Regions from separate parts of the Yersinia massiliensis genome, predicted to be linked through region 1. Evidence: predicted binding sites of a transcription regulator. Region 1 holds the regulator's gene; each other region holds the start of a gene.

Region 1 (8,273 bases):
TGATAAGAGTGTTGAAGATAAGCCATGGGCCAAATCGCAGGTCTGTCAGGACATGGTCAAACAAGGCAAGATCCAGGACGTCGAGCATCTATCCAGCCACTTCGCCATTGAAGTGAGCAAACTGGTGAACGCCCATGGCATTGAAAGAATGCAAGCGTGGCAGGATGGCTTGAAAGATGCCAAAGACGCGAAAGACTTTGCGACCAAGCGTGTCGGCGTCAACTTCTGGGACACCTTGTTCTGGGGCGGTGCGGACGCGATCAATGATTGGGCCAACAAAGGCTACGAAGTGGTGGCGTCTAACCCTGATTATGTCTACTTCGATATGCCATACGAAGTTAACCCCAATGAGCGTGGTTACTACTGGGCGACCCGTTTTAGTGATGAAGCTAAAGTGTTCAGTTTTGCGCCAAATAACATGCCGCAAAATGCCGAAACCTCTGTCGATCGCGATGGTAATCACTTTAGCGCGAAAAGTGATAAACCTTGGCCTGGTGTACACGGCATTTCCGGTCAGTCATGGAACGAAACCGTTCGCACTGATGAGCAAATGGAATACATGATCTTCCCACGCGTTCTGCCGCTGGCGGAGCGTGCTTGGCACCGTGCGCCATGGGAGCAAGATTATCAAGCAGGCCGTGAGTATATCGGCGGCGAAACACATCATGTCGACACCAAGGCATTGAGCGCCGATTGGCAGCGTTTCGCTAATATCATGGGGCAACGTGAATTGGCGAAACTGGACAAAGCAGGTATCGCTTATCGCTTACCTGTTCCGGGTGCGCGAGTCGTGGCGGGTCAACTGGAGGCAAATATCTCCTTGCCAGGTTTGAATATCGAGTATTCAACGGATGGTGGCCAACATTGGCAACAGTATGATGCCAAGGTGCAACCAAAAGTCAGCGGTGATGTGCTGATCCGTTCAACCAGCTCAGATGGCAAGCGTAGTAGTCGTGCCGAGCCGGTTAAAGCCTGATCATTGGTTTCAAAATGCTGTGTCTACTGTTAATGGTTATTTGCCAGATTTTGCGGTAAGCAAATTTAAGTGAAGTTGAGTTGATGGTTTTTTCCCCGGCTTGCCGGGGTTTTTTTTGTCAAAAATGAGCTGGCCCGCAAAATAGTACATGATGATAATGCAGTGCGAGAAGACAAAACCGGCAACGAAGAGGTCACGAAAGAGAAAGAGGGAAGGGGTATAAATAAGAATGACCACCTGAATCCCGACCAAGATTAATCTAGGTAACCGTTCGGGAAAGGTGGCCATTTTGCTGAGGGTTATGTTAACCCACTCATTCACTAACGCTATCTGAGTGAAATAAACTTAATATCATTCAGTGCTTAAAATCTTTATTAAGATCAACGCGATAACATGATGTTATCTTTTATCGTGCGCAGACTCATTTTCACGGCAATCGCCGGTTTCACAGTGGCCGTACAAATACAGACTGTGATTGGTGAGCTTAATACCGTGTTGTTTAGAAATTTCACGCTGAAGTGTTTCAATCGCTTCATTACTAAACTCGATCACTTTGCCACAATCCAAGCAAATCAGATGATCGTGATGGTGCTGCTGCGTCAATTCAAAGACTGATTTGCCACCCTCGAAATTGTGGCGGGTCACAATACCGGCATCATCAAACTGGTTCAATACGCGGTAAACCGTCGCCAGACCAATTTCCTCACCGATATCAATCAGCTTTTTATAAAGATCTTCCGCGCTGACATGATGGCATGCCGGATCTTGCAACACTTCCAGAATCTTCAGCCGGGGCAGTGTTACTTTAAGGCCAGCGTTTTTTAAGGCTTTGTTGTTGTCAGTCATGCGGATTCAGTCCTGTTACTATCGATTCAAATTAAGGCTGTTCAGCCTATGACATCCGTGGCGCAATAATTACAATTGCGTCTCATTATAGAACTGCTAGCCCCAAATGAAAACCGTGGTTGTTAACAAAGATATAATTGCACACTTTGTAAGATTAATCATGCAGTGTATTGATGAATGGGGATATAGCATCATTTTAGACTATATACGCAACGGATAACGTTACAAATTTGTAGCGGTAAATTTTTATTTCTCATGAATGATGATGCGGATTTGTGGGTGACTTAACAGAGCGGTGAGAAAGGGATGAAAGACAACGGAAACGCTAGGCGATGTGACACATGCCAATGCGTTTCCGTGAGGGCGAATTAACCCGTGATTTCTGACAAATTCATCTCTTCACTGATTTGTTTAACCCAAGCATCAACACGTTCGTTTGTCAGCTCCGGTTGACGATCTTCATCGATAGCCAAACCAATAAAGTGATCGTCATCAGCCAAGCCTTTAGAGGCTTCAAAGTGGTAGCCTGCCGTTGGCCAGTGGCCGACAATCGCTGCGCCTCGTGGTTCGATGATGTCACGGACTGTCCCCATCGCATCACAGAAATACTCAGCATAGTCTTCCTGATCGCCACAACCAAACAAGGCAACCAGCTTACCGTTGAAATCGATCTCTTCCAGTGTCGGGAAGAAATCATCCCAGTCACACTGTGCTTCGCCGTAATACCAAGTTGGGATACCGATCAGCAGGATATCGAAGGCTTCTAAGTCTTCTTTGCTGCTTTTGGCAATGTCATGAACCTCAGCAACCTCTTTGCCCAGTTGCTTTTGGATCATCTTGGCAATGTTTTCGGTATTGCCAGTATCGCTGCCAAAGAAAATGCCTACAGTTGCCATATAACTTAATACCTTATAAATTCAATTAGTTATGCAGATTATCGCGGTTTATGCCGAATAATATAACACATTTCATAGGGCGGCATAATGCCAGAAAACTCTGTCAGACCAGTATCAAGTTCATGCGATATTAAATTTTTGTGAGTTGCTCAATCTTATAACCCTCTTGCCGATAACCGTTATGTAACCGAAAGGTTGCAAATTGCGGTGCCAGGGGAAACCGGCAGTTAAAAATTTGCCGGGGAAGGAGTTGTCGTTAGCTGTATGGAACGTCCTTTATTGCTTTTCGGTCATCAAATTACACCAGAGTCTCTATCGGTCATCATCCGATTTATAAGGGGAACGAACATGCAGTTTTTAAAAAATATTACTATCAGAGCAGCGTTACTTTGGGTGCTTGGCGCCTTTTGCCTGCTTTGGGGCGGCGTCTCTGCCTATACGCTGCTGTCACTGAACCAACTGACACAATCGTCTAATGCGAACAGTGTCTTGGTTGAAAACATGAATTTAGTCAATCAGGGGACAGATCAATATTTCCGTATGGTGACGCGTTTGGCGCGTTCGGTCGATTATCGCCAAAGTGGCAACATGGCGGACGCGGACAAAGAACTTAAATCGTCGAATGTCGCCTTAGAGAATTTGAAGAAGAAACTCGCAGAATTTAAAGCCATCGATCATGCGCAGATTGATCCTGCGTTAGTCACAGGGGTGATCGAGGGATGGAGCGGATTGATTGATCAGGGGGTGACACCGCTTTATCAAGCTGCGATGGATAACAATACAGCTGCTTATCAAGAGTTAGCGAAAAAAACAGTCCCCGCATTGAGCCGCCAATATGGCACCGTTGCCGAGAATTTTAATCAGGCAGCCTCGCAAGCCATTGGCGTCGCAAAAGAGCAATTCTCGCAGCTCACAAAAATCAGCAGCATCACGCTTATCTCTGCCTTGGTGGCTGGTTTAGTGATTTTACTGGCGACCGACCGCTATTTATTAGTGAATTTAGTCCGCCCGCTGGATGATATTCGTGAGCATTTTCGGGTTATTGCCTCCGGTCAGTTAGGGCAGCCTATTGCTGATTTTGGTCGCAACTGTGTTGGACAGCTTTTCCCACTATTACGTGATGTGCAAACCAGTTTGGTCAATACCGTTGAGGCTATTCGTAGCAGTACTGATGGGATTTATCATGGTGCGGCTGAAATCTCTGCCGGCAATACTGATTTATCCTCTCGCACCGAACAGCAGGCCGCTGCGCTGGAAGAGACAGCCGCCAGTATGGAGCAGTTAACCGCCACAGTGAAACACAATGCGGATAATGCACATCATGCTAGCCAACTGGCGGCGAATGCCTCCACCACGGCGAAAAAAGGCGGTGCGCTGGTGGCTGATGTCATTCACACCATGGATGATATCTCGGCCAGTTCGCGCAAAATTGCGGATATCACAACGGTGATTAACAGTATTGCTTTCCAAACCAATATTTTGGCGTTGAACGCGGCGGTTGAAGCCGCCAGAGCGGGTGAGCAAGGGCGTGGTTTTGCGGTGGTTGCCAGTGAAGTGCGTAACCTCGCGCAGCGCAGTGCGCAAGCGGCGAAAGAGATCGATGGCTTAATCACCGAGTCCGTAAACCGAGTCAAAAGCGGTTCGGCATTGGTGGAGAGTGCTGGCACGACCATGGATGAAATTGTCCGCGCTATCACGAATGTCACTGATTTAATGGGTGAGATTGCTTCGGCTTCTGATGAACAAAGTAAAGGTATCAGCCAAGTCGGGCAGGCGGTCGCTGAAATGGATAGCGTGACCCAGCAAAATGCCGCGTTGGTGCAAGAAGCGTCTCGTGCTGCAGCCTCATTGGAAGAACAGGCGACGCAATTAAACCGTGCTGTCGCGGTATTTAAATTGCGCTCAGATGATGAGCGGGCAAACACGGTGGTTAAAGTGAGAACGAATCCGCTAAAAGTCGCCCCTGTCGCCGCTAAAGTGGACAGTAATGCCAACTGGGAAACGTTCTAGTCAAACAGCAGCCAAATACCGTTGGTGCTTTAGGGGCGGGAGTGAGGGAGAACCGCGAACGCCTCTATGGCTTCAACTGTGTGGGCATAGATTGGGTTAAATACATTGGGGTTCAATAGGTAAGGGAACAATAAATGGCGGCGTGGCGTAAAGGATTACGCCACGCCATCGTGGTCACCGAGAGGATTAAAATCTGTCTTGATCGTGGGCTAATTGAGCAAGCAACATTTGTTCAATCAGTTCACTGCGGCTGATGTTACGCTGCTCAGCAAGGCTGTTGAGCACATCGACGGCGTCAGCATTAATCTTCAATTCCACGCGGCGTAAGCCACGTACTTTATCGCGCTGTAGTTGATTTCGCTTATTAATTCTAAGCTGTTCATCACGAGATAATGGGTTGGTTTTTGGGCGCCCAGGGCGACGTTCATCTGCGAACAGATCCAGCGTTGTGCGGTCCGTTTGTTCTTTTGCCATAGGTAGCGGTACTACAAGGGATTGACATCAGAAAGCGTCATATAGCCTTTCCAGATGATTCGGTTTACACGTTTCAGATTGATGCCCCACTCATTAGACGTTGTTGCGATGTTTGCGGGACTCGCTCACTGGCGGCAACGCCAATTGCCCATTAATCGGGTATGAAGCAACAGCCTGAATTTGCATTTGCTACCAAACGGCGCAGCAAATTTATAGCGCGCCATAATACCCCAGCCAACCGAGCAACGACAATGCTTTACTGCGGTTAGATTGGGCTAATTCGTTCTTTTTTGCACAATTTTTCCACAGGAAATACATTTCTTTTCCCCAGGGTATACTTTTTAATCAACAACAGTGGCGAGCTGTGTTTTTTTTATTCAGCTCGTTTTCGTACTTGTCAGGTCTTCATCTATGAAGCGATGGATAGCCCGTAAGACTGAATCCGGTTTTTCAGCATGCACCCAATGACCGGTGCCAGAGACGACATGGGCACGAGCTTGTGGGAACTGGCGGGCAATTTCATCGCGATGTGCGTCCTGAATATAGGGTGATAACTCACCACGAATAAACAAGATAGGGTGGGGCCAAGGAGGAATGGGCTGCCAGCCGACAATATTCTCGTATTGGTCCCACAGTGCTGGCACATTAAAGCGCCATTCGCCGTTTTGGAATGACTTCAGCAAGAATTGAATCACACCTTCTTCTTTGATGGATTCGCGCATCAATTGAGCCGCTTCCTGCCGCTGGGTCACCCCAGCAGCACTGACCGCATTGAGCGCTGTAAATATTTGGTCATGGCGGCGTACTTGATAATTAACTGGGGCCACATCAATCGCGACCACTTTCTCAATGCGGTCTGGGGCAATGGCTGTCAATGCCATGGCCACTTTCCCCCCCATCGAATGGCCGATAATAACGGCTTTCTCTATCGCGAGCTGATCCATTAATTCCAGCAGGTCTTGCGCCATATCCGCGTAATTCACTTGTGGAGAACGGGGCGATAAGCCGTGGTCGCGCAAATCAACCGCGATCACGTTATGGTCTTTTTGTAGATCGCGGGCTAGGACTCCCAGATTATCTAAGTTACCAAATAATCCATGGATCAAAATAATGGGCAACGATGGCGTGGAAGAAAGTGCGTTTTGTAAGCGGAAGTTTAATTTCATGGCGAAGTTCATGCTAAGAGATATTCTGGTTAGGGTATCATGATTAAGCGAAGGTATGCTGCGCAGGCGTTTTATCAGGTCACTGTTTATCAGATCATGATTTATCAAGCGATGTTTTATCAGATCGATATTGGGCAGAACAGGTAGAGTCTTGAGTGACGGTGGGAGGTACGGATTATTATCCCGCTAAAGCCATGATAAAGGTACTCGTCAGCGTGCTTTAACTTTATAATCCCCCGATATGCATAAGAAAGTTGAAAACTGTACTGGATAATGATGAAAACTATTGAACTCGACGAAGAGCTTTATCGCTATATTGCCAGTCACACGCAACACATTGGTGAGAGCGCGTCTGATATTTTGCGACGTATGCTGAAGTTTACTGCGGGCCAGCCGGTTGTTAGCTCAACAGCTAGCCATGATGGGGTGAAAGTGGCGGTCGCACCAGCACCACGGGATCGGGTTCGTGCTGTGCGCGAATTACTGCTGTCCGATGAGTATGCCGAGCAAAGCCGAGCGGTTAACCGCTTTATGCTAGTGCTATCAACACTCTATACCCTAGATGCTCAGGCATTTTCTGAGGCGACAGAATCATTACATGGCCGTACTCGGGTTTATTTTGCCGGTGATCAGCAAACATTATTGCAAAATGGGACGCATACCAAACCCAAACATGTTCCTGGTACACCATACTGGGTAATCACCAATACCAATACCGAGCGTAAACGCAGCATGGTGCAACACATCATGTTGGCTATGCAGTTCCCACAAGATTTGGCTGATAAAGTGTGTGGAACTATCTAATTTCGTTGAAACTATACTTGATAGATTTCAAAATACAGACGGGCTGTGAATGATTGCGGCTAACATATTCTGCACTTCGAAAGATAACGGGTATATAGGGAGTAGTGATTGTGGCTAACCACCCTCGTGCTGGGCAAGCGGCTCAGCAAAGCGATTTGATTAATGTTGCTCAGTTGACCTCGCAATACTATGTGTTGCAGCCGGATGCAGAAAACCCAGCCCATGCCGTCAAGTTTGGCACTTCTGGGCATCGTGGCAGTGCAGTACGCCACAGTTTTAATGAAGCACACATTCTGGCTATCGCACAGGCAATAGCCGAAGTTCGTCACCAACACGGCATTACGGGTCCGTGTTATGTGGGTAAAGATACCCACGCATTATCTGAACCGGCGTTTATTTCGGTATTGGAAGTGCTGACGGCAAATGGTGTCGATGTTGTGGTGCAGCAAGACAACGGTTTCACTCCTACGCCCGCTATTTCGCATGCCATTTTGTGCCATAACGTTAAGGGTAATACCTTGGCGGACGGCATTGTTATCACACCGTCCCACAATCCGCCCGAAGATGGTGGTATCAAATATAATCCACCGAATGGCGGCCCAGCCGATACCAATCTGACCTCCGTCATCGAAAAACGCGCTAATCAGCTGCTTGCTTTGAAGCTAGACGGTGTTAAGCGTCAAACGCTGGATAAAGCGTGGCGCGGTAACCATCTGCGTGAGCAAGATTTGATTCAGCCGTATGTTGAAGGGTTGGTCGATGTGGTCGATATCCCCGCGATTCAACGTGCAGGTTTGAAGTTAGGTGTTGATCCCTTGGGGGGCTCAGGTATTGCTTACTGGCAACGCATCGGTGAGCACTATAAGTTGGACTTGACGCTAGTTAATGATTCTATCGATCAAACCTTCCGTTTTATGCATCTTGATCACGATGGTGTGATCCGCATGGATTGCTCGTCAGAATCAGCGATGGCCGGTCTGTTGGCACTGCGTGATAAATTTGATTTAGCCTTTGCCAATGATCCTGATTACGACCGTCATGGCATTGTGACCCCAGCCGGCTTGATGAATCCAAATCATTATCTCGCGGTATCAATTAATT
Region 2 (8,273 bases), 2.2 Mb from region 1:
GGTTGGCCTAGCCAATAACCGGCGAGCCCACTGATCACTGCCACGGTGACCCAGGTTAAACCTAAATGTTTTTTCATTGCATGCGCTCCTGCGGGGTCAGATAACGGATGGCAGCCCAAGTACGGGCCAACTCTCTGGCGGCATTGCTGGCATTGAGTTGGCTATCGAGTAGGGCGCGTCGTGCTTCTAACACGCTGCTTAAATCGCTTTTATTGGCCTGATATTGCGCCAGCATTAAGTTAACGCGCTGTTTTTGCAGCGGTAATACTTCATTGGTTTGCCGCTGCCAGAGCTGTTGGGCGGCTTGATACTGCGCGAGTAAGGTGTCGAGTTGTGCCTGATGATCGCGGGTCAATAAGGTCAATTGATCGTTGGCTTCCATCGTTCGCGAAACATCAGCGGCGTAATCTTTGTCTTGGCGTTGTGAGCGAAACAGTGGCAGGTCAACAGTCACCATCACACCGGCCATATCCTCATATTCGTCTGCCCGTTTGGCGTAATACACTTCAATGCCAACATCGGGCGTGGCGGCAATTGCGGATTGCGCGGAGCGCGCTTTGGCGACATCGGCTTCACGGCTGGCGAGCACAATCTCTGGATGTTGATTGATGGCTTCACGCAGTACGGTTCTCTCGGCAGGCAAGCGGGTAAAAGAGGGCATCGGGCCGCTGATGTGATTGACTTCAATGCCAGTCAATTGAGTCAGTTGCGTTTGTGCCAATGCGACATCCCGCTGTGCGTTGGTCAATCGGTCTTGCATGGCTGAAAATGTCAGGCGAGCATCAAGGACACTACTGGGCAAGGCACCACCACTGGCGACCCCCGCACGTTGTAGCGCGACTTGTTTTTCGCTTTCCTGCACCAGCACCTTAGCATCGCTGACTGCCTGCTCGGTTAGGGCTAAATCCAACCAGGCTTGAGCAACTTCTTTTTGTAGGCGAGTACGGATGGTTTCGCTGCCCGCTGCCGTTTTACGGGCCTCGGCACTGAGGGTGTCGGCTTTTCTTTGCCGTTTATCACTGCTGATGTAGTCCTGCATAATCCCAACGCGCTGCATGGTCATACCTTCGCGAGTAAAACGGCGAGCATTGCTGCCACCAACTGGCAGGTTTTCAATACCGAACTTCAGTTTGGGGTCCGGTAATTGCGTGGCGGAGCTGGCCATGTTCTCCAGCGCATTGACCTGATGTTGATTGGCCGAGAGTTCGGCCGAATAGCGTTCAGCAGAAGAGAGTGCCTGTTCCAGCGTGATATCTGCGGCATAGCCCATCGCGGGCAGGCTAAACATGGCAGCCATGAATAGGCGGGCAAACCCGAAACGTGGCGCAGCCGTGGGCCGCCCCTGCCGTGGGTGATTGAATAATGCGTTCATGATGACTCCCGCCTTACGGCTGCTGCGCTGAAATGGCGGTTAGCTGATAACCCTGACTCGTTTGAATAAAACTGAAGGTGACCGATGCGCCAACCGGCAAGGGGGCCGCCATCAGGCTATCTGGCAAGTCAAAGGTCATGGCCATCGGCGGCCAGTTCAGTGCCGCAATGGCGGTATGAGCAATAGAAACGCTGGTGGCGTTCCACGCTTTTATCTGCCCGCGAGAGTGATAGATCTCGGCGTCAGACGTGGTGGCATCGGCCATCATCGCCCCATGATCATGGGACATGGGCATCGTGTCGGCCATGGGGGAAGTCGCGGCAGACAGGGGAGCAGAGAAAAGTGTAATGGTGGAAAAAAGTGTAGCAGCAGAAAAAAGTACGCCCGCAGCAGCGGAGACAACACGAGATAAAGTAAGCATAGGAATGGCTCCAAAACATAAGAAAACGCAATACACCGCACGAAAGCGGCCTAAAGATGCGGTCAAATATGTCTGGATCTATTCTCTAAATCGGCAGAAAACGATTTCGGTCGGGGGGCCGACAATGGGCGGGGTTTGCCAGTCAAGGCGATGAATACGTGGATTTTGTTGCCTATCCGCCAGCACGAGCTCTGTATTGGTGGGTAACGCAGCCAGTACCAACATACCGCTATCAGACTGAATGGAATCTGGAATGCAGTGCTTCTCGCACAGTGCGTTTTGCGCCTGACCATGGGACATGTCCATCATTGCCGGCATGTCATGCATTTGGCTCTGTAAATGCCCCTGGTGTTGGGTAAAAACAGGGGAGGCGGCAGGGGCGATATCACATTGATGGCTGGCAACAGCCAATTGTGCATTCAGGATCAACCAGCAGGCGATCAATAGCATACCGCACAGGCGCTTTTTACTGGCGCGCATCTGATGCATAAGCTGTGATCTTCCCATAAGTGCGGGTCCCATGAATGCTAGCCATTGAGGCGGAATAAGTCGCGGTATGACATGATGCTGCCAGCGAGTATAGGACTATCCCTCTGTTTTTAGAATGGTTTTGTCGGGTTACATTGAATGAATAGAAAGGTTGCGCAAAAGTTAGTGCGCTGAATTTCATCTCTTTATTCCTCATTACATCTCAGAAATAGTGTCAATCGAGGCGAAAATTTACTTTTCTTTAATCAACATGCGCCAGAACATCAAAAGCTATTTGTTTAAAACCTATTTGTTCAAAACCTATTCACCTGAAAACGATTAAGTGCCGAGCTGGTTTTTGGGGCAAATGAAATTAAGGTATTCAGATGACATAATCCGGCATCATATTCTTGTGGTGGATAATGATTCTCAATATTATTTGTCTTAATTTCTGAGAAATTTGAGTCTACTAAAAAAGGACAGCCCGTGAGTTTGGCGAACCCCTATCCAGATAGTCAGCAGTTGTTAAATTCCCCCGAGGCGGGCAGCGAGGCATGGTGGCAACAGATTGCGCAGTGGGGAACGCCATTGGCTGAACCGGTGGATGAGGGCCGCGTTAAACTGACATTTCTTTGGCGTGATCGGTTAGGCAAGGCGCATGACGTTGATTTTAGCCATGTTTATATTGATGTGAACGGCCTGACCGACCATCACAGCACACACCCGCAAACGCTCCAGCGGCTGGGCCAGACCGATGTTTGGTATTGGCAGGCCGAAGTCGAATCTGACTTTCGCGGCAGCTATTGTTTTATCCCCGCCACGAAAGATAAGCATTTGACGTTACCGCAAGGCAGTACCAAAGAGCAGCGCTTAGCACAGCGCAATTGGTGGGTTTCATTAATGAGTCTGGCAGAGAACGATCCGTTCAATCACACGGCAGCCCATGCCAGTTATTGGGGGAAGCCACTGTCTGGCGTACATTTAGCCGATGCTTTACCGCAAGCGGCTTGGCAGCCCATCGATGCCGGTCAGCAGCTACCCGCCGATCCACAACGGCTGCAAGTGATCACGTGGGACAGCGCATTATTAGGTAACCGTCGCCAAGTGTGGGTCTACTCGACGCCGAGTTCTCACGCTGAAGATGTGGCTGAGCGGCCATTAGTGCTTATGCTGGACGGCCAATATTGGGCGGAAAAACAGCCTATTTTTGGCGTGCTGGATAATGAAACCGCGTTGGGTCATCTGCCAGCTTCCGTGTATGTGTTGATTGATATCATTGACCAAGCGCACCGTTCTCAAGAACTGCCTTGCAATGAGGTTTTCTGGCAGGCATTACAAGCTGAGTTATTACCTCAAGTGGCGAAGCTGCAACCCTTTACGGATCAGGCATCTCGTACGGTGGTGGCGGGGCAAAGTTTTGGTGGTTTGGCCTCGTTGTATGCCGGATTACATTGGCCACAACGTTTTGGTTGCGTACTGAGTCAATCAGGGTCTTTTTGGTGGCCTGATACTGATCATGCGAAAAGATCGGCAGTGGATACCGCAGTGCGTCAAGGCTGGTTGACTCAGCAAGTGCTTCAAGGATTGGGGGCAGGTCACTCATTGAATATTTTCATGGAAGCAGGCCGTCGCGAAGATGTGATTTATCAGGTAAATGAAGTCATGAGCGAGGCGCTAAGGATAGCGGGGCATCGATTGCAGTATCGGGTTTATAGTGGCGGGCATGATTCGTTGTGTTGGCGGGGTGGGTTGGTGGAGGGGATTCGGGGGTTACTAGTCGGCAATGGGGTTACAAGCGCGTGACCCCGCGCGGCTTGCCTGCTTCGCAGGGGGGGACGGTTGTTTGGTTTGGTTTGGTTTGGTGATCGGATCTGGTTTCGGTTGATATTCGTTTGGTGATCACTTTAACTTCGTCGCCTCAACCGAGTCGGGCCGCAGGGCGGCGGCCCAACACCCGCGCCTTTGCGCGAAATATTGTGGCTGCGCCATTCCCTCCTACAGCTTGCCGGCTTATCGAACCGGTGCTGACTCGCTCCCAGCTCGACAGCCCCTTTCGCCGCGTCCATGCGGCTCATTCGGCCTGCAATCTTTGTCGGCAATATTCCTAATTGCGCTCAAGGTCAAAAGACCCAAGACCCAAGACCCAAGACCTATAAATCATGGTTTTGATTTTGAAGTTTAAAAGCACATTTGAGCTGCCGAGTGAAGAGAGAAGGCAAGGAAAACGGGCAGGACGCCCGTTTTAGGCGCCATGAGCAGGGATGCGAATAAAGCCGTCCGTCAGCCGAAACGATGAGTGAGGGAACCTGCGAAGCAGGCAAGCGATGCGTGCGCAAGCGCAGGGTTCCAAGGGGTCACGCGCTTGTGACCCATTGGCGGTTGAGGCATCAGAGCCAAGGTGAACACTGAAGTTATAACAACCGAACCGAGCACCTTAATGAATATCAACCGAAACCAGATCCAATCCTCAACCGAACCAAGCACCAAACAAAACGCCTATCAACCGAAACCAGATCCGACCCTTAACTAAACCAAAAAAACAAAAATTCACCCCCTATATCTCCCCTTCGGGATCACCAACGGCGTCCCCGACACCGGATCATCAATAATCAAACACGGCATACCAAACACGTGTTCGACTAAATCAGCGGTAATCACCTCGCGGGGTTTACCTTGCGCCACAATCTGCCCATCGCGCATGGCGATAATGTGAGTGGCATAACGGCAGGCGTGGTTTAAATCATGCAACACAGCCACCAGCGTGTGATTCAATTGCTGATTAAGATGGCTAAATAACTCCAGCAAATCAATCTGATGGGCGATATCCAAATAAGTCGTGGGTTCATCCAACAACAACAGCGGCGTTTGCTGCGCCAAGACCATCGCAATCCACACTCGCTGGCGTTGCCCGCCGGATAACGCATCCACTGACCGCTCTGCTAGCTCACTGATCCCTGTCGCTTCCATTGCCTCATGGACCGCCAAATTATCCGCCTGCGTCCATTGCTGTAACAACTTCTGATGAGGGTAGCGACCGCGCGCCACCAAATCTAATACGCTGATCCCATCCGGCGCTTGCGAGCTTTGTGGCAATAAACCCAAATGACGTGCGACATACCGAGTATCAACACTGGCGATATTCTTGCCATCTAAAATCACCTGCCCAGCCTGCGGTTTTAGCAAACGGCTTAACGCACGCAGCAGGGTCGATTTACCACAGGCATTGGGGCCAACAATCACCGTAAATTCACCATCGGGGATGGCGACACTCAGATTCTCGCTGATGATTTTGCCGTCATAGCCTAACGTTAATGCATCGGCTTGCAAACGGGGCGCAGTATTGGTTGAGTTAACCGTCTTTGCTGAGTTAACTGTACTCGCGAGATTAACAATACTCATGATCGCCCAGACTCCCGGATTAAAAGCCAAATAAGATACATCCCGCCGATACTGATCGTGATAACACCGACGGGCAATTGATTAGGTAAAAAGAGGTGCTGAGCGCAGAGGTCAGCGGCAATTAACAGAAAGGCACCCATTAATGCCGAGGCCGTTAGGGTCACTGACGAGGTCCCCGCTAAACGCCGCGCAATTTGTGGCGCGGCTAAGGCGATAAAGGATATTGGCCCTGCCGCCGCGGTGACGGCTGCCATCAAAATAACCCCAATCGCCATCAGGCTCAGGCGCGTTCTCTCAACCGGAACACCTAGCGCACCCGCTGCGTCATCGCCCATTTCCAGCAATGGCATACGGCGGCTCAGTAACATCGCAGCGACGATAGCGATAACAATAAATAGTACTGAAGGCAGGCCTTTTGCCCACGTCAAACCATTAAGTGAACCTGCCCCCCACGCGGCGGCGGTCATGGCCGATTCGAGAGAGGCTGTGATCGTCAACCAAGTGTTAAATGCCGTGAGCATCGCCCCCATGGCAATCCCCACAATAATCAACCGAAACCCTTGAATGCCTTGCCGGTATGCCAGCAAGTAGACTGCGATGGCAGACAATAATCCCCCCACCAACGCGCTGCTGGCAACTTCAAAATAGTTGCCATTAAACAATGTGATAGCCACGAGTGCGCCCGTATAGGCACCCGCATTAAAGCCGATGATGTCTGGGCTGCCCAATGGGTTACGCACTAATGATTGAAATATCGCGCCGCTGATGCCCAGTGCGGCACCAAAAACCAGTGCCATGACGGCGCGAGGTAAGCGCCATTGATTGACGATAATATCGACCGGCCCTTGGGCTAGCCCGAATAAGGCATTCGTCACTTGAGCAGGGGAGAGCGGCAATGTTCCAGCCATTAATGCCAGCAGTGCAGCGAGCACACAAACCAGTAATAACAGGCTACCGACGATCACACTACGTGGCCGGATACGCAAGTTTATTAGGCCGCCAGGGCGACCCAAGAGCCATGTGGTGGGGGCAGACTTCATAGTGTGGACATCCTTTTATTGCTCCGTACTAACCAGATCAGCAAAGGTGCGCCGATAAAGGCGGTCACGATAGACACACGTAATTCACCCGGCACTAAAAAGCGCCCAACGATATCGGATACCAACAGCAAAATAGGTGTCATCACCAGCGTGAAAGGCAGGATCCACACTTGATTTGGCCCAACAATCCAGCGTGCAATATGCGGAACCATCAGGCCAACAAAGGCGATTGGGCCAACCGCAGCCGTTGCGCCGCCGCACAGTAAAGTGATGGCGACGACTGCCCAAAATTGAGTACGACCAATACGAGCGCCAATGGCGGCAGCCAGATCGTCCCCCATATGCATAGCATTGAGTGATCGCGCCAATAATAAGGCAATCACTGAACCCACAATAATGACGGGGGTCACCGCCATCACCACCGACATATTGCGAATATCCAATGTACCGGCCTGCCAAAAGCGGATGCTATCGTAAATTTGTGGGTGAGTGAGTGCGATACCAGAAGTGATACCGGTTAAGACTGCACCAATGGCGACACCTGATAATGTGAGGCGCAGGGGACTCACTCGCCCACCGCCCATCGAGCCGACCCAATAGACCAACAGTGTGGTGATTAGCGTGCCGATGAATGCGGCAACCATATAACCCGAAATCGCATTTGCGCCAAAAGCAATGATGCTGATGACCACGGCAAAGCTGGCTCCAGCATTCATGCCGAGAATTCCGGGATCCGCTAATGGGTTACGGGTTAGCGCTTGGATCACCGCTCCCGACAGCCCCAACGCGGCACCGGCGAGGACACCGATTAAGGTTCGGGGCAAGCGAGACTCTAAGATCAGAATGCTATCTGCGCCATGGCTCTCACCGAGCAAGCTCTGCCACACCACGGACAAAGGGATCGCTTTTGCCCCAAACATCAGGCTGGCGGCCATCACGAGTATCAAAACAACAATACTGAGTAACAGCAAAAGTATATGTTTACGCTGTGTTTGTGCACCTAGCATGGGCGCAGATGTCAGCGTTTTTGTTGATGATGAGTCCGAGGAATAAGCTGCTGGCATTGTTACTCTTTCTTAACAAATGATTATTCTTATCGATTTGATTATCATTATTATTTGTGGCAGGTATGTTAGCACGAGTTTTTATTGGAATGGAGGGGATTTACGCTCAGCTTGATGCTGCTCAAATGATGGGGTCAATTGGGTATGTTTCTTGCCTTAACGGTGATGGTCCCACCGCAAAAGGGGTTATCTCGTCGCCCTAACGAAAGCCAGCCGACAGGGATAAACCCTGCCGCTGGTATGAGTACATGGAATCGAAAGATTACAATGAACTGACGGCCATCGCCTTAGCGCGGTTAATGCTTTGAGTATGCAGTTTTGTCCAGAATAACCCGTATAAACCAATGATAGCGAAGCACCCTAATGGCATGACAAAACCTAATGCCATGGAATAAGCATCAGCAATACCGCCCATGAGCATGGGCATAACGGCCCCACCGACAATGGACATCACAATGTAAGAAGAGGCTTTTTTAGTTTGTTCACCTAAACCGAAAATCCCCAGCGCA
Region 3 (8,273 bases), 1.2 Mb from region 1:
GGATGAACTTAGAAAGGTGATTAAGGCGATCTATCCCGGCTTGGAACAGTTCTACGTGATTGAGTTTACTCGGTGTTAATTCAGCAACGCTAATTCGCAGACGCGACAGCGTTGTTCACTCTGTAACCTACCTCTCAATCATCGTTCCTGCCGCTGGATAGTAATAATAAAAAGTGGAGGAAGGATGAGAAAGACAGGACTCGCCTTGGTATTTGCTGCCGTATCGGCAGCCATCATAGGCAATGTACAAGCGCAAGAGCCACGGGTAGCGAAAGTACCTACTTGTACCGGCTTAAATCAATCTCAGGTTGCCACTCAGGTCAAACGCGATTTTCTGCAAAATAGAATCACGCGCTGGGAAAATGACAAAAAACGACTCGGGACTAATAAGCCCGTGGTTTGGATCAGTGAAGTCGATATCACCGGTAAAGATGACATCTGGCAGGTTCCATTGGTTGTTCGAGGTAATAAGGGCGATGAGACCTATGAGGTGGTGTTAGATTGTCAGGCTGGTTCGATGACGTATACCCTTCGTCCTTGAAGCCACAGGGGTGTTGGCTGCTTTCACTCACCCGAATCACATACTCATATATGCTCATCGGGATGAGTTCAATTGCCGCCTACCTGTGACTCCAATGACCTTGGGTATATTTTTTTCTTGAAGCCACAGGGGTGTTGGCTGCTTTCACTCACCCGAATCACATACTCATGTATGCTCATCGGGATGAGTTCAATTGCCGCCTACCTGTGACTCCAATGACCTTGGGTATATTTTTTTCTTGAAGCCACAGGGGTGTTGGCTGCTTTCACTCGCCCGAATCACTTACTCATGTATGCTCATCGGGATGAATTCAATTGCCGCCTACCTGTGACTCCAATGACTTTGGGTATATTTTTTTCTTGAAGCAGCAGGGTTGTTAGCGGCACGCACTTGCCTGAACCGCATCTAAACAGGTACTGGGGCAAAGAATTCCGATACCTGTTTCTCACTCTATTTATTACTCAATTAGACTCATATTGATTCATTATCATTAAATGTTGGTGCTTGGCATCACTAAATAATCGTGTCACCCTCGCGATAACGAACACAGATGGATAACTCACCCATGACCACACCTCCAAAGGCAGCAAAACGCCCTTATCCGATAACTATGCACGGCGATACCCGTGTAGATGACTACTACTGGTTACGTGATGATGAACGTACCAACACGGATGTTTTGAATTATTTGCAAGCTGAGAATGAATACACTGAAGCGGCCATGAAGCCACTGCAACCCTTGCGCGAAACCTTATACCAAGAAATGGTATCCCGTATTCCGCCACAAGAAGAATCTGTTCCTTATGTCCGTAACGGTTACCGCTATCAGACACGCTATGAACCGGGTAACGAATATGCGATTTATGTCCGTCAACCTATTTGGGCGGATAGCAGCTGGGAAACGTTATTGGATGGTAACCAGCGTGCCGTAGACAGTGACTTTTATACCTTAGGTGGGTTAGATGTCAGCCCAGACAATCAACTTTTGGCGGTTGCAGAAGATTTCTTATCGCGCCGCCAATATGATATTCGGGTAAAACATTTACAAACCGATACTTGGCAAGAAGATGTTATTACCAATACGTCAGGCAGTTTTGAGTGGGCAAATGACTCAAAAACTCTGTACTACGTGCGTAAACATGAAAAAACGTTATTGCCTTATCAAGTCTATCGCCACATCGTTGGGACTGACCCAAAGCAAGATCAACTGATCTACCAGGAAACTGACGACACTTTCTATGTTGGTTTAGAAAAAACCACTTCAGAGCGCTATATCGTTATTCATCTCAGCAGCACCACCACCTCTGAGATTCTCCTGCTGGATGCCGATCAGCATAACCCTGTGCCGCAGCTGTTTGCGCCACGGCGTAAAGACCATGAATATGGTTTGGATCACTACAAGCAGCATTTCTACATTCGCTCTAATAAAAACAGATGCACATCTGAAGACGGCAAGAATTTTGGTCTGTACAACATAGCGGAAGAAGGTAAAACGCTCAGTGATTTTGCTGATGAGTCCCAGTGGCAGCCCATCATTGCGCCAAGAATAGACGTGATGTTGGAAGGGTTCAGTTTGTTCCGTGACTGGCTGGTGGTCGAAGAGCGTAGCGAAGGGCTGACCCATTTGCGGCAAATTCACTGGAACACAGGGGAAGAAAAATCGATTACATTCGATGATCCTACCTATGTGACTTGGCTCGCGTATAACCCCGAGCCAGAAACTGAACTGCTGCGCTATGGCTACTCATCCATGACCACGCCCAGCTCAATGTTTGAGCTGAATATGGACACTGGCGCGCGCCAGTTGCTTAAACAGCAGGAAGTGAAGAACTTCTCACCTGAAAAATACCGTAGCGAACGGATTTGGGTGACAGCAACTGATGGCGTAAAAATACCTGTCTCGCTGGTTTATCACCGCGACCAATTTGTTTCAGGCGCTAACCCCTTGTTAGTGTATGGCTACGGTTCTTACGGCAGCAGTATGGATCCGGTTTTTAGTGGCAGCCGCTTGAGCTTACTGGACCGTGGCTTTGTCTTTGCACTGGCGCATATTCGAGGTGGTGGCGAGCTGGGTCAACAATGGTATGAAAATGGAAAGTTATTCAATAAATTAAATACCTTTAATGACTTTATTGATGTCACTAAGGCATTGATAGAAAAAGGTTACGGTGATGCTAAGCGTGTCTTTGCTATGGGGGGGAGTGCAGGTGGTTTACTGATGGGAACGGTCATTAACCAAGCCCCTGAACTGTATAAAGGTGTTGTCGCGCAAGTGCCATTTGTTGATGTGGTCACCACGATGCTGGATGAGTCTATCCCGCTAACCACCGGTGAATATGATGAGTGGGGCAATCCAAACGAGAAGGCGTATTACGATTATATTAAGCAATACAGCCCCTACGATCAGGTTAAAGCTCAAGATTACCCGCACATGTTGGTCACGACCGGCTTACACGATTCCCAGGTTCAATATTGGGAACCGGCAAAATGGGTCGCCAAACTGCGTGAAATGAAAACCGATGACCACCAACTGCTGCTCCATACTGATATGGATTCCGGTCATGGCGGCAAGTCGGGCCGTTTCAAAGCCTATGAAGATATCGCTTTGGAATACGCATTTATTCTAGGCCTCGCTTGATAGCACCAATCAAATTACGACAGATAATGGTTCAGTGTATGGCGCATATCTGGCGTCAAATCAGTGATTGAAGCTAACATCCATCGCAGGTAGTCCGGATCTTGTCGGGCTATCTGCTCAATACTTTTCCCGCGATACTTGCCGAATTTAAAGGTCTGCAACAACAAGGGTTGCTGCGTTATCTCGACCATTTGCTCAGCGTTCCAACCTGAGTCCTTCATAATGCGCTGCAACAATGCCGCAGTGACGTAGCAGTCATATAACGCGCGATGAGGGTACAGTCCATCAGGCGGTGAAACATTCAGGCGTAAGGCATAACGTAGATATTGATTACTGTACTTAATATCAGGGTAAAGCATACGTGCCAGCTTGAACGTACAAATCCATTGGCCGCCCATCTCAGGCAGAACACCTCTGTCAAAAGGGGCGTTATGCGCAACATAATAAGGACTACCCTGATATTTTTGAATGGCGACAGCGATTCTTGGTTTACCCTCGACCATTTCTTCAGTGATATGGTGAATCACCATGGCGTCAATACTGATTGGTCTGTCCGGGCTGACCAGGTCACTCATCGGGTTACTCAGTTGTCCATCCACTATATCTATTGAAGCAACCTCGACAATCCCACCGTCTAAACCACAAGTTTCAGTATCGATGACACGAAAATACATCCTTAATCTCCTTCGTTTCCATGATAACAACCAACAAAAAACCCGCCTTTCGGGGCGGGTTGGCTAACGAGACGAAAATACCATTATTCTGCGCTGGATGTTGATGACTTCTTAGCGCGTTTCTCAGCTTTTTTCTCAGCCGGTGTTTTTAGTGGTTTTTTCTTCGCGTTCTTTTTGCTGTCCATTCCCTTACTCATGGCTTGCCTCTCTTTACCTTCGGTTAGGTTGGTACGCATGCCTATTAACCACCTAATGGCAGGGAGTTGCAAGTAGATAAACCGTCACTACGATTAATAGATTGTTTAACAAGAGTATTATTAAATCATCACCCCTCTTGATACCGCGTAATTCACATGCTGTGCTGAACTATCGCCGAGCTATTCATTGAGATCCGATGCAATTATCAGCAGTTGATAGAATTAATGAGCTGATTGGCGTAAATGTGATGTTTTATCGTTGACCCTACGTGCGGTATAAGCTTTGATAGCCTTTATGTCTAATAAGAAACAGGGAAAATAATGGAACAGTTACGTGGACTTTATCCAGCGTATGAACCCTACGACAGTGGTTTATTAGACACCGGCGATGGGCATCAGATTTACTGGGAACTCTGTGGTAACCCTGAGGGCAAACCAGCGGTATTTATCCATGGTGGCCCAGGCGGGGGAATAGCACCTTATCATCGGCAATTGTTTAATCCGACAAAATATAAAGTGTTGCTGTTTGATCAACGTGGGTGCGGGCGTTCGAAACCCCACGCCAGCCTTGAAAATAACACCACGTGGCATTTAGTCGAAGATATCGAGCGGCTGCGAAAAATGGCCGGTGTAGATAAATGGCTGCTATTTGGTGGTTCATGGGGTTCCACACTGGCGCTGGCCTATGGAGAAACACACCCAGAGCGAGTCAGTGAAATGGTGTTGCGGGGTATCTTCACCCTGCGTAAAAAAGAGCTGCATTGGTACTATCAAGAGGGTGCTTCGCGTTTCTTCCCTGATAAATGGCAACGTATTTTATCCATTTTGTCGCCAGAAGAGCAGGGTGATGTTATCGCTGCTTATCGCAAACGACTGACATCACCAGATAAGGCGGTGCAGTTGGAGGCAGCAAAAATCTGGAGTCTGTGGGAGGGTGAAACCGTCACTTTATTGCCGACCAAAAGTTCAGCATCCTTCGGTGAAGATGATTTTGCATTGGCTTTTGCGCGCATTGAAAATCACTATTTTACCCATTTAGGTTTTTTAGATGATGATAATCAATTGCTAGATAACGTTACGCGTATTCGTCACATTCCTGCCGTGATCATTCATGGCCGATACGATATGGCTTGCCAGCCACAAAATGCGTGGGACTTAGCGCAAGCTTGGCCAGAGGCTGAATTGCACCTTGTTGAAGGGGCAGGGCATTCATTCGATGAGCCGGGGATTTTGCATCAGTTAATTCTTGCTACGGACAAGTTTGCTCGTAAATCCTAACCGCTTATTGATTTACGCCTGTAGTTTTACCTAACAGGCGTTTTATCATGACTTCATTTTAGGTTCATACGGCAAACGCGAGAACTTATTCGACTCGATTCGGTAATGGGCAAGCCGTTGTGAAAAGTACTCACACAGCTCTTCTGGTTGTTCGCGCGCGACCATTTCTGGAATAACAGGCATGTTGTAGCGTTCTTTAAATGCCACTCCTGACGCCGCTAAATCAACATTCATCTTGGCCATTTCTTCTCTAGAGAGCTCTGCCAGATTGTATCCCATCGTATTCTCCTGCTTACTTGTTTTGACTATGGCGCAAAAGGTAATGCAGTCGGCGGGTGTTGGCAAGTAGCGAATATAACGAAGTGAAATGTGATAATGGCATTCGACTCAGCGAGAATAATAATCATCTAACTTTTATTTTTATTATTTAATAAAAACTCCACTTAAATAAGAATCATTCTTTTTAGTATTTCAGTGTTAATGTAAATGATTCTTATAACAGTTAAGCTCATATGCTAGATTTATTAATCAAATTAAAAACAATGGCTTACATTATTTTGTTCTTTTCGATAATAATAATGTGAATAGGGTGTTCTTATTTTGTTTTTATCTTGGCATAATACAAGCATCAATCGTTGCTTACCTGCATTATAAAAAGAGAAGGGAATTATTATGTTGAAAACAGAAATGGCACAAAAGCTCAATGAGCAGCTGAATCTGGAATTTTACTCTGCGAATCTATATCTACAAATGAGTGCTTGGTGCAGCGATAAAGGCTTTGAAGGCGCGGCAGCATTTCTAAAAGAGCATTCTCAGGAAGAGATGCAGCACATGCAGCGTTTATTTGAGTACCTCAGCGGAACCGGCTCTATGCCTGTTTTAGGTACCATCAGTGCGCCGCCAATCGATTTTGCTTCATTGGCTGATGTCTTTAAATTGACCTACGAACATGAACAATTAATTACCACTCAAATCAATGAGCTTGCCCATGTCGCAATGACCACTCACGACTATTCAACTTTCAACTTCCTGCAATGGTATGTTGCTGAACAGCATGAAGAAGAAAAATTGTTCAAATCAATCTTGGATAAATTGGCTCTGGTTGGTAATAGTGGCAATTCATTGTTCTTCGTCGATAAAGACTTAAAAACAATGGCCGCCCAAAGCCATCCACAGGCTTAATTTCAGCGATTAGTATGGATTTGTGAGACATTCGCTGCAGCAATTGGTTACCTTGAAGGAACAGGTTGCTGCGGTGCTTTGTTTAGCCCCGCAATGCTAGTGGTAATGACCCCCTCCCATCATATTGTTTTCTCGCCATTTACATATTGTTTACCTTTGGTTTCTCGACTTGCAATAACTAAATCGTTATCATTTGCATTAACGTCAAACGGGTGAGTTTAGTTATCGTTCAACTATTGGTGATATTTCAATCATCAATCAGAAACTGGCGTTTTCTTTTGTGTCCTACCTCACAGGTAGTGCAATTGACTGGATTTGATAGGGGTTTGCTCTGCCAATATAGGATATGGTTGGTAGCAGACTGATTATTCTCCCCATCGATAAAGGGATACCATGTTTATTCGTAAAGTACGTTCTTCATGCCGCATGCTTTCGGCTCTTATCGTGCTATTTGTTGGGCTCTCTAGCCAACAAGCTCTTGCTCATGCACATTTAAAGATTGAATCTCCCGCCGCGGATACGACCATCGGCTCAGCCCCAGAAGCGCTGACGTTAGGGTTCTCGGAAGGAATAGAGTTGAATTTCAGTGGTGTAAAAGTCACCGGGCCAGATAATAGTGTCGTGAAAACAGGGGCACTGAAATTGGACCCAGCTAACAACACACAATTGATACTGCCTATCGATCACGCATTGACTGCGGGTAAATACAATGTTTCATGGCATGTAGTTTCGGTTGACGGCCATAAAACAAAAGGCACCTACAGTTTCACTGTGAAATAATATGTCTCTAGCGGCACTATTTATTCTTTGTCGCTTCCTGCATTTTATGGCGGTGATGCTGATGTTTGGCATCAGTCTATTCACCGCTGTTCTCGCATCAGGTTCATTCTCTTCGATACTCACAAAACGCCTGTCACCTCTGCTAATTATCAGTACAACGCTTGCCTTTATCTCTGCTGTGGGTCTGCTCGCCATTCAAGCTGGCATGATGGGGGATGGCTGGGCTGATACTTATCGACTGTCAGTGTGGTGGTCGGTGTTGGGGACACGCTTTGGTCAAGTGTGGCAATGGCATCTAGCGTTATCGGTTCTGAGCATGGGGATAATCTTCCTTGGGCCAACTCGTACTGCATTTCGGATGATGGCTGGTTGCTCGGCATTGTTATTAGCCAGTTTGGCATTCACAGGGCATGCCGCAATGCACGATGGTCTATTGGGCTGGATTCATCAGACGAATCAGGTCATACATCTAATCAGTGCGGGTTACTGGGTAGGATGCCTTCCTCCATTGCTTATCTGCCTAGCTTATACCCGCAATCAAATGGTTAAACGCGAAGCCACCTCTGTCTTAATCCGGTTTTCAAGTTGGGGGCATTTGTCCGTTGCATTGGTATTGGCGACGGGCGTCATTAACAGCTTAATTATGTTGCGCGATACTCAGCTTGAGCTGACATCCAGCTATCAGATACTGTTGTTCAGCAAAGTGGTATTGGTTATGTTGATGATTTTCATTGCCCTGATTAATCGTTATCGGATTGTCCCTATGCTAAGGAAACTTCCTGCAAAAGCACATTATTGGCTGGTGATAAACAGCTGTACTGAAATCTTGCTTGGTGCAGCTGTGTTACTGCTGGTCAGCCTGTTTGCGACCATGGCACCGGTCTAGTCTGGGAAATAGAGGCGACATATATCGCTCTGTGCTTGCATCTGCGGCTGAGTATGCGAGAAAATCAATGCTATGAATGGTTTGAGGGTGATTAAAA
Region 4 (8,273 bases), 1.1 Mb from region 1:
ACAATAAGTGCCACTCTTTCTGTTCAGATTCAGCTAATGGTAAACCATTAGGGGATGTTAATGGAACAAAAAATATTAATTTTTTTTACCAGTATATGAGTAAAAACTCAAGTAAGGTTAACGAGTTAGAGCAGTTTGCTAAAGTAATGAGCCAAGGAAATGAAAATTCCATTACGTCCTCAAATATCATGTATGGAACTAAAGCTTCTCTTGCGCTTTTTAAGTTTCTTCCTGAAGATAAAATAGAAAAAGTGAAGGATCAAGCAGTAGCATTCTATAAATCGATGCTGACGCTATCAAACGACGGTACCAAGGAAAAAAATGCGAATAAAGCATTGGAGAAGTTTTCTAATGCAATTTTTGAGCAACTGGGAATTGATACTAATGGAGCGAACAAGCAAGAAAATCTTGATTCAGTTTGCCAAAAATACCTGCAAGATAGTGTTTATCCGGATATTATAGAAAAACTTTCAACTGTATTAGATGCTGAACAACTTCAGGAATTGAAGGCGAATCCGGAAATAGTTCTACAGAAGCTCTATCCTGAACTTAATAAAGCAAACGATGAAAATATTAGTAAGTTGAAGGAAGGTTTTCTTAAACATAAAGAGGGGAATAATAAAGCGCCTCAAATGTTTTTCTTGATGACAGCGTTGGAACACAAAACGCAAATCATCGCTAGAAGAATCGAGAAAAATACTAGCCCGGATTCAGCTGCCTCACAGCCAAATACCGAACCACATTTACAACACTCTCCTCCAGCCGAGCCACCAATAGATTATGATATGGGCTTACCCGCATCATTGCCTAACACTAAAGCATATTCTCAACGCTCGCCCATGCCTGAACCTCTTATTGATTATCGTAGTGCGCCAGCTACCACCCAGCCTGTCGGCTCTTTTTCGCCGGTATTTTCTCCATCGATCAACGTAAGCCCTATCATTAATAACAATATCAATGAGCTGCTCACCCCATTAGCGCCTGTTTTCAATAAACTGGCGGATGCGTTAGATCGCGTGACTTTACTGACAGAGCGGCTATTGCCGGGCAATATTGAGTCAACTCGTCGTGCAGATATTCCTGATGTCGTGGTCCCAACAACAAGGGGTCAATCTGAAAAGATTATTTCTGATGTTGTGACCTCTGGAACAACAGACAAAGCTGAAAAGATTGTGCCTGATGAAGTGAAGGTAGAAAAACAACCACAACCGGCTACCACTGTATCTAAAGCCCGCCCCCCATTGATTGAAAAAGAGAAACCGGTCATTGATGATGAAATAGACAGTAGCTCGGCTTCCATTGTTGACGCGGTTTCAATCCCCCCGCTCACGGATAAGCCCGTTCCACCTGTTATTCCCGTTCCAGCATCCAGTGTTGAATACAAGGTGAATAGTCAGGCCAACGAGGTTCCATCTAAAGCGCCCGTAAAGAAAACGACTTATCAACTTAACTCACAGGGGGGCTACTTTGGTACTCAAGGGAACGTTCTTCCATCATACAAAGATGTACCCGTCGTGGCGTTGACCAATGGCGCGATATCGGGTTCCAGCCAATCATCGAGTTACAGGAAAAGCGGCATGCGTTATCTTGCCCAAAAAAATGCATCACCTACTGCTGTTGAGTTGGCAGATGCGAGAAAGGCAAAGGAGACTGAAAGTACTCAAGCACCTAAATCCCTTAATGCGTCCGGTTCTGAATTTATGGGAATCTCTTCTGAAGTTATTGATCTATTCCAGAAGCATAACGACGCATCTTCAGTGAAGAATATGGATAAAGCTCAATCAAAAGTATTGGGCTCTGTTAGCCCAACTCGTCAACGCCTATCTTATGAGCAACTCACTCAGGGTGGAAAATATAAGGAAGTGCTAGGGTCTATTCTGAAAGAGCAGGACAACGACAAACTTGTGTCAGTCGACCAACAAGATAAGGCGTCAGCGTCAGGGGCTAGTGTATGACCATTGAGAATGCACACTATTGCTGGCTCCTAAATGAACTCACTCAGATCCGTAGCTATGCAGGGCAGGCACAATGTATTGATAGGCAATCGCGCCTGATTATCGATCTGCATCTGGATTCTTTAGAGATGCTGGAGTTGGTGTCATCCGTGGAGCAATACAGTCAACAACCGCTTGAAGACCGTATTTGGATGGAGTGGCATCAGGTACAAGATGTACTGGACTATCTTGTCGATGCCAGCTCAGTACAAGAGATCGTATCTTAGTGCCATGATAACGAAAGAAACAGCCGCGGAGGGTTGCTTCTTTCTTCTTTGAATTGCGCTGGCTGTAAGCACTAATTGGCGACCGGTGCGGCTCTATTAGTCGCCACCGCCAACGAAACACCCGCCGCTCTCAATCGCGTTAATATACTGAAGAGTAACGCACTTTTGGTTGTACTGACCATGCGTGGGCTGGGGACCAAACCAGTAACACTGAGCACGATGCCGTCTGGACTTAACTGGCTAAATTTTACCGATGGGGCCGGCGTGGTGAGTATCGACTCATGTTCTTCGTAAGCTTCTATCAGCAACGCTTGCGCCAATTCAACATCTAAATCGAGTGGGAAGGTCAGCGCGATGGTCACCACCCCTTGAGCATTGGCCATGGTGGCATTGCGTACATTCTGAGAGATCAATTGGGAGTTCGGGACGATCACGGTCGAACGGTCAGTGAGCTGGATTTCAGTCGCGCGGACATTAATACGGCGAATATCACCTTCCACTCCACTGATACTGATCAAATCCCCGACTTTTACTGGCCGTTCGGTCAGCAAGATAATACCGGAAATAAAGTTTTTCACGATCTCCTGTAAACCAAAACCGATACCTACCGACAGGGCACTGACAATCCAGGCTAATTTATTCCATTGGATACCGAGTACAGATAACGTCAGTAAAATCACCAGCACGTAACCAATATTACTGAACAGGGTGACAGCTGAGGTTTTTATGCCGTTATCCATCTGGGTTTTGGGCAGGAATTCATTATTTAACCAACGGCATGCCGCTTTTAATACATATATCCCAACAATCAGGCAAATTACGGCATTCAATAAGTTGGTTGGGACGATATTAAGCTTTTCCAGTCCTTCACCACTGAGAAGCTCCATGGCCTTTTGCAGCAACGAAATTGGCGTCGTTGAGCCGAAGGTGCCATTGAGCAGAGCGATAATCGCTAGCAGTATCAGAACCACTTTGCTGGTGGCGGATAATAACGTTGCCGCTTGTGCTAAATGACGATCGTCAATATTCAGCGATTGTTTAATGGCTTTACCGGCACTGCTAGTGGGGGAAAAGAGACTTTCTGCTGTATCAACGAAGAGATGAATCAGTAAATAGAGACATGCCAGAACTAGGCAGCTCCATACCAGTTTGTAGCTTAAGAATTTTGCGAGAGCGATATAACCGACCAACAATGACAACAATATGGCCACCGCTGTAATGCCGATGGCGAAATGAATCAGCCCGGCGAGCGTGGAATAGGCTTCAGGTTTTTCGCCACTGATGATGAGTTTACGTCGCACCCGATTGGCGCGTAATGGAATAATAGCGGCGGTGAGTGCCATTAACAGTGCCGATATGCCATTACCAAAAATGGCCGCTGAAACGCTGATATTGATCATATTATTCATTTGATCAATCGCGCCAAAAATCAGGATACAGCTGGCTAATAACGGTGGGAATTGTTTCAGCGAGATGGCGACCTCATCGGCAATCGCGGGTAAACGCCATGAAGGGCGCTGATTGGATAAAAATGCACGCCCTAAACCGGCGACTAGCGCAGAGAAGAACATGAGTTGAACAAACGCGAGCGAAAAATCCATCACTAGCTGTGATGTGTCCGGCGAGCGGGTAAAAGCTTGAGTGATGCATTGTGCCATCGTCACGGTAATGAGCACGGTCGATAACGTGGTCGCCGATGCCATAAAGCTACGACGTAATGGGCCTTGTGGGAGGCAGTTGGTGCAGAACCAAGCGGTTAGGATATCGAGGAACTTAAAGCCAAATGCGCCGATAAGCAGTGTTAGCAGCAGGTACATTGACGTACCCAAACGCCATTCAGGGTCCCAAGCGGTATTCCAAGCGTCGCCGAGTTCTTGCATAAAATCTTTTAATCGACTGTCATCATCGGCATTCGGGTTGACGATCGGTGCCCAGAAATGTGCTCCCAGAATACTCCCAGAATTTAAGGCGATTTGTGATTTCAGGGCAGTACGCCGTAAGGCAGTGATCTGTGTAACCAAATTATCGGCATTGGTTCTAATGGACTGAGCTTGATCATTCTGACCATCGAGCTGAATTTTACGCGTGTTCAGCACCCGCCGTTGTTGCGCCACGACAGACGTTTCAGGTAAGGCTCCGGCGGCAGGTGGCGGGCCTAACACATCCAGTTGTGCTTGCAATTGCTCTCGCTTGGGTTTCAAGTCGGCGAGTAATATATCGGCATCGCGAACCAAGGCTAAGGCGGTTTCATTGAGCACACTTAACTGGTTATCGGACGCACTGACAGAAATGTTCTGCTTCAGCTTATCGAGCTGTTTTTGTAGGCTAATCAGTTGCACAGAAACCGCCGGCTTTGCCGGTTCTTCGCTGCTGTCAGACGTGCTGTCTGATGCGGTGGCAGCTAAGACATTACCTGCTGCAGAGGTAAAAATAAGTGCTAGTAATAGGCATAGCAGCGAAAAATAGCGACGTGAAGCAACGAACCCAATCTTTTTCATAAAACCGGTTAGCCTGAAAGTGAGTGCCATAATTAACCCAATAACTGAGTGTAGGCGCATTACGTCATGTCGAAGCATCGTTGTCGCCTATCTGGCGGCTATTGTGGCACATAGATTCAAATCCTGAATCATCTTACTCCTATAATTACCACTAAAAAATAAATGCTAAGGATAATAATTATCATTGTAATTATTAGTCGCATTTAATAAATTGTTCGCTGCAATTAGGAACCCCACTCATGTGGCACGCAGGCAAGGGTATTTGCAATGCGGAATAGCAATGGATGCTAATCAATAACCATCTATTTCACATGCTTATGCCCTGAATGTTTCGTGTTGCTGGGAGTGAATATTGCCGCTCAGATACAACACTAAATTCTTAGGGCAACCTTATCTGGGGAAGATAACGATGCTCTCGGCTTTTATCAAAAAGCGTTCTGTTGTTTTGTGTTCATTGGCTATTTTTATTCCACTCGCCTCCCTTGCTGACGATACGATAGAAGTCACCGCCCAAGCGGGTCATGAAGCTGATTTACCCACTTTGGGATACACGGCAAAAACCACCAAAGGGGCCACGAAGACCGATCAGCCACTCATTCTGACCGCGCAGGCGGTTTCAGTCGTCACTCGCCAGCAAATGGACGATCAAAACGTCGCCACGGTTAACCAAGCGCTGAATTATACGCCGGGGGTGTTCACCAACTTCGCCGGTGGTGCAACCCGCTATGACACCATTGCTCTGCGTGGTTTCCACGGCGGTGACGTAAACAATACCTTCCTTGATGGCCTGCGCTTACTCAGTGACGGCGGTAGCTTTAACGTGTTGCAGGTAGACCCGTGGTTCCTTGAACGCATCGATGTGATCAAAGGACCTTCTTCTGCGCTCTATGGCCAGAGCATCCCTGGCGGTGTTGTGATGATGACATCCAAACGCCCGCAATTTATCTCGGAAGGCCATTTCCGCCTGGCCGGTGGTAATCACAACACACAGTCTGCGGCATTTGATTATACCGATGCGATATCAGAGCATTGGGCGTTTCGTTTGACAGGGATTACTCGCAACAGTGACACCCAGTATGACCATCAGCGCGAAGAGCGTTATGCGATTGCACCGTCATTATTGTGGCAGCCGGATGAGAATACCTCGTTGCTGCTGCGGGCTAACTTGCAAAAAGACCCGTCAGGCGGATACCACAGTGCAGTACCCGCTGATGGCAGCATATACGGACAAAAACTGAGCCGTGGCTTCTTTGATGGTGAAAGTAACCACAATGTCTTTAAGCGCTGGCAGCAAATTTATAGTTCTGAGTTTTCGCATAAATTTGATGACGTCTGGTCATTCCGCCAGAACGCCAGCTATACCCATTCCAATACCGAGTTGGAGCAGGTGTATCAAGGCGGCTGGAATAGCGATCGCACGCTGATGAACCGTTACTATTCTGGTGAGAGTTCTTCTTTGAATGCCTTTGCTGTTGATAACCAATTAGAAGCTGACTTTGCCACGGCAGCAGTTGACCACAAGGTTATGCTGGGCTTTGATTTCCAAAAATTTAGCAATAATCTGCGTAGCGATAGTGCTTTTGCCACCACGCTGAACCCTTATACGGGCATTTCCGGCGGTAGTACGCTGTATCGCGATTATTTGCTGACAACGCCAGGCATCAACACTTCGTACTTAAACCGCCGCTATGAACAGAGCGGCGTTTATCTGCAAGATGAAATGACGCTGGATAACTGGCATCTGAATTTGTCGGGTCGCTATGACCGCATGAAAACAGAAAATATCGATAAAACAGCGAATAGCACTGATGAACGCACCGATAATCATGCCAGTGGCCGTGCCTCATTGCTGTACAGCTTCGAGAGCGGAATCTCGCCTTACATCAGTTACAGCCAAGCCATTACACCGAGCTTATTCCCAGATGCACAGCAAAAATTGCTCAAACCGATGACCAGCGAGCAGTATGAAGTGGGCATAAAATACCAGCCTCTGGGCAGCACTTCGCTTTACTCTGCTGCGCTGTATGACCTAACACAAAATGATGTAGCAAACCGTGCTGTACCGGCTACCTACTATATTCCTGCGGGCAAAGTGAATTCACAGGGATTAGAGCTGGAAGCCAGAAGCCAAATTAATGACCGCTTGAGTCTGATCGCAGGCTATACCTATAACCGAGTCAAATTCAAAGATGCCATTGATGGTAATGATGGCAATACACCCGTGCTTGCACCTTCCACCATGGCCTCGTTGTGGGCGCAATATGATGCAGGTTATGGCATCAATATCGGTGCAGGTATCCGCTACATTGGTAAGCAATGGGCCGACGATGCCAATACCTTACGAGTCCCTTCTTATACCTTGGGCGACGCATCAGTACGTGCTGATTTAGGTACGTGGTCAACATCACTGAAAGGCGCATTTGTACAATTGAACGTGAATAATATCGCCGATAAGAAATACGTCGCCGCGTGTTACAACACCTCTTATTGCTATTGGGGTGCAGAGCGTTCTGTACTGGCGACTGTCGGGTATGATTTCTGATAGAACAGGGCTGGATTCGGCATGCTATATGCTGAATTCAGCCCGTTCAGCCTTATTCAAATGATCTCACATCAGCGCCAAAATGGGCGGCTGTAGTCTCGCTTGATATCTTCCCGTGTTAAGCCAATATCCTTTAACTGAGCGGGATTCAAACGCGCCATGGTATTGGCCGTTTTGCGCAGTTCATTCCAGCGACAGGTATATCTGTATGCTTTCAGCCATAAGCGAATGAAAATATTGCGGCGGCTTTGTTTTGCTCGCATCGCCGACGAGCAGCATTCATCTATTTGATCTTCAATTATATTATTCATTATTGACTCCCCGTCAGTAGGTGAGTCACTAGCATGAAACTTTGGCGGAAAACATTACAGATGCAAAATAAGAGTATTATTTTAATACAGATGCGGGCTATATAATCTGAATGGTGTAAATTTAAGCCATCTGTACTGGTCCTTAATCAATTATCAGGTGAACTCCATGACGCGTTACCAACAACTGGCTGACATTCTGAGTCAGCGGATTAAAGAAGGGCTATATGCGGCAGGGGAGCGGCTTCCTTCTGTCAGAGTGCTGAGCGAAGAGCATGGAGTCAGTATCAGTACAGTGCAGCAGGCTTATCGGCAACTCGAAGAGTGCATGCTCATTGAAGCGCGTGCCAAGTCAGGCTACTTTGTGCGTTGCAGTTCGAATCTCCCTTCATTACCTGCGACATGCAGTCACGCACAGCGACCAGTAGAAATCTCTCAATGGGAAAATGTGCTGGCATTTTTAACGCGCGGCGACCAAGAGAATGTCATTCATTTGGGGATTGGTTCGCCTGATCTTTCTGGGCCGGGGTTAAAAATACTCACTCGCCTATTGAGCCGAGTGAGCCTTCATCAACGCGAAGAAATTCTGGAATACGACAATATTTACGGTTCGCTGGTATTACGTGAGCAAATCGCTCGGCTGATGCTTGATAGCGGCAACCATCAATCAGCGGAGAACATTATCATCACCTCGGGGTGCCATG

What was found. The regulator Fur, encoded in region 1, represses iron uptake genes when iron is present. The targets are predictions, from matches to a motif close to ATAATAATGAGAACNACTATCAA.
Positions count from the first base shown of each region.
Region 2: a site for Fur is predicted at 2,678-2,700, ahead of fes (enterochelin esterase). Genes of this name have one in related genera too.
Region 3: a site for Fur is predicted at 5,776-5,798, ahead of ftnA (non-heme ferritin). Genes of this name have one in related genera too.
Region 4: a site for Fur is predicted at 4,882-4,904, ahead of DA391_RS20760 (TonB-dependent siderophore receptor). Genes of this name have one in related genera too.

Region 1 is NZ_CP028487.1:3,384,479-3,392,751, reverse strand. Features, by position in the region: gene DA391_RS15755 (beta-N-acetylhexosaminidase) at 1-976, shown strand, start outside; gene DA391_RS15750 (hypothetical protein) at 1,013-1,297, opposite strand; gene fur (ferric iron uptake transcriptional regulator) at 1,376-1,822, opposite strand; gene fldA (flavodoxin FldA) at 2,191-2,718, opposite strand; gene DA391_RS15735 (methyl-accepting chemotaxis protein) at 3,067-4,728, shown strand; gene ybfE (LexA regulated protein) at 4,915-5,202, opposite strand; gene ybfF (esterase) at 5,580-6,368, opposite strand; gene seqA (replication initiation negative regulator SeqA) at 6,645-7,172, shown strand; gene pgm (phosphoglucomutase (alpha-D-glucose-1,6-bisphosphate-dependent)) at 7,283-8,273, shown strand, end outside.
Region 2 is NZ_CP028487.1:642,120-650,392, forward strand. Features, by position in the region: gene DA391_RS02995 (efflux RND transporter periplasmic adaptor subunit) at 1-77, opposite strand, end outside; gene DA391_RS03000 (TolC family protein) at 74-1,372, opposite strand; gene DA391_RS03005 (copper-binding protein) at 1,386-1,793, opposite strand; gene DA391_RS03010 (hypothetical protein) at 1,872-2,282, opposite strand; gene fes (enterochelin esterase) at 2,748-4,064, shown strand; gene DA391_RS03030 (ABC transporter ATP-binding protein) at 4,809-5,660, opposite strand; gene fepG (iron-enterobactin ABC transporter permease) at 5,657-6,700, opposite strand; gene fepD (Fe(3+)-siderophore ABC transporter permease) at 6,697-7,764, opposite strand; gene fucP (L-fucose:H+ symporter permease) at 8,027-8,273, opposite strand, start outside.
Region 3 is NZ_CP028487.1:2,150,521-2,158,793, forward strand. Features, by position in the region: gene yqfB (N(4)-acetylcytidine aminohydrolase) at 1-79, shown strand, start outside; gene yebF (protein YebF) at 185-541, shown strand; gene DA391_RS10135 (S9 family peptidase) at 1,107-3,179, shown strand; gene exoX (exodeoxyribonuclease X) at 3,194-3,853, opposite strand; gene DA391_RS24200 (hypothetical protein) at 3,937-4,089, opposite strand; gene pip (prolyl aminopeptidase) at 4,372-5,328, shown strand; gene DA391_RS10150 (DNA polymerase III subunit theta) at 5,374-5,607, opposite strand; gene ftnA (non-heme ferritin) at 6,001-6,510, shown strand; gene yobA (CopC domain-containing protein YobA) at 6,904-7,290, shown strand; gene copD (copper homeostasis membrane protein CopD) at 7,292-8,176, shown strand.
Region 4 is NZ_CP028487.1:4,467,382-4,475,654, reverse strand. Features, by position in the region: gene DA391_RS20775 (hypothetical protein) at 1-1,955, shown strand, start outside; gene DA391_RS20770 (hypothetical protein) at 1,952-2,221, shown strand; gene DA391_RS20765 (DUF3772 domain-containing protein) at 2,293-4,749, opposite strand; gene DA391_RS20760 (TonB-dependent siderophore receptor) at 5,129-7,261, shown strand; gene DA391_RS20755 (DUF1127 domain-containing protein) at 7,333-7,572, opposite strand; gene DA391_RS20750 (PLP-dependent aminotransferase family protein) at 7,739-8,273, shown strand, end outside.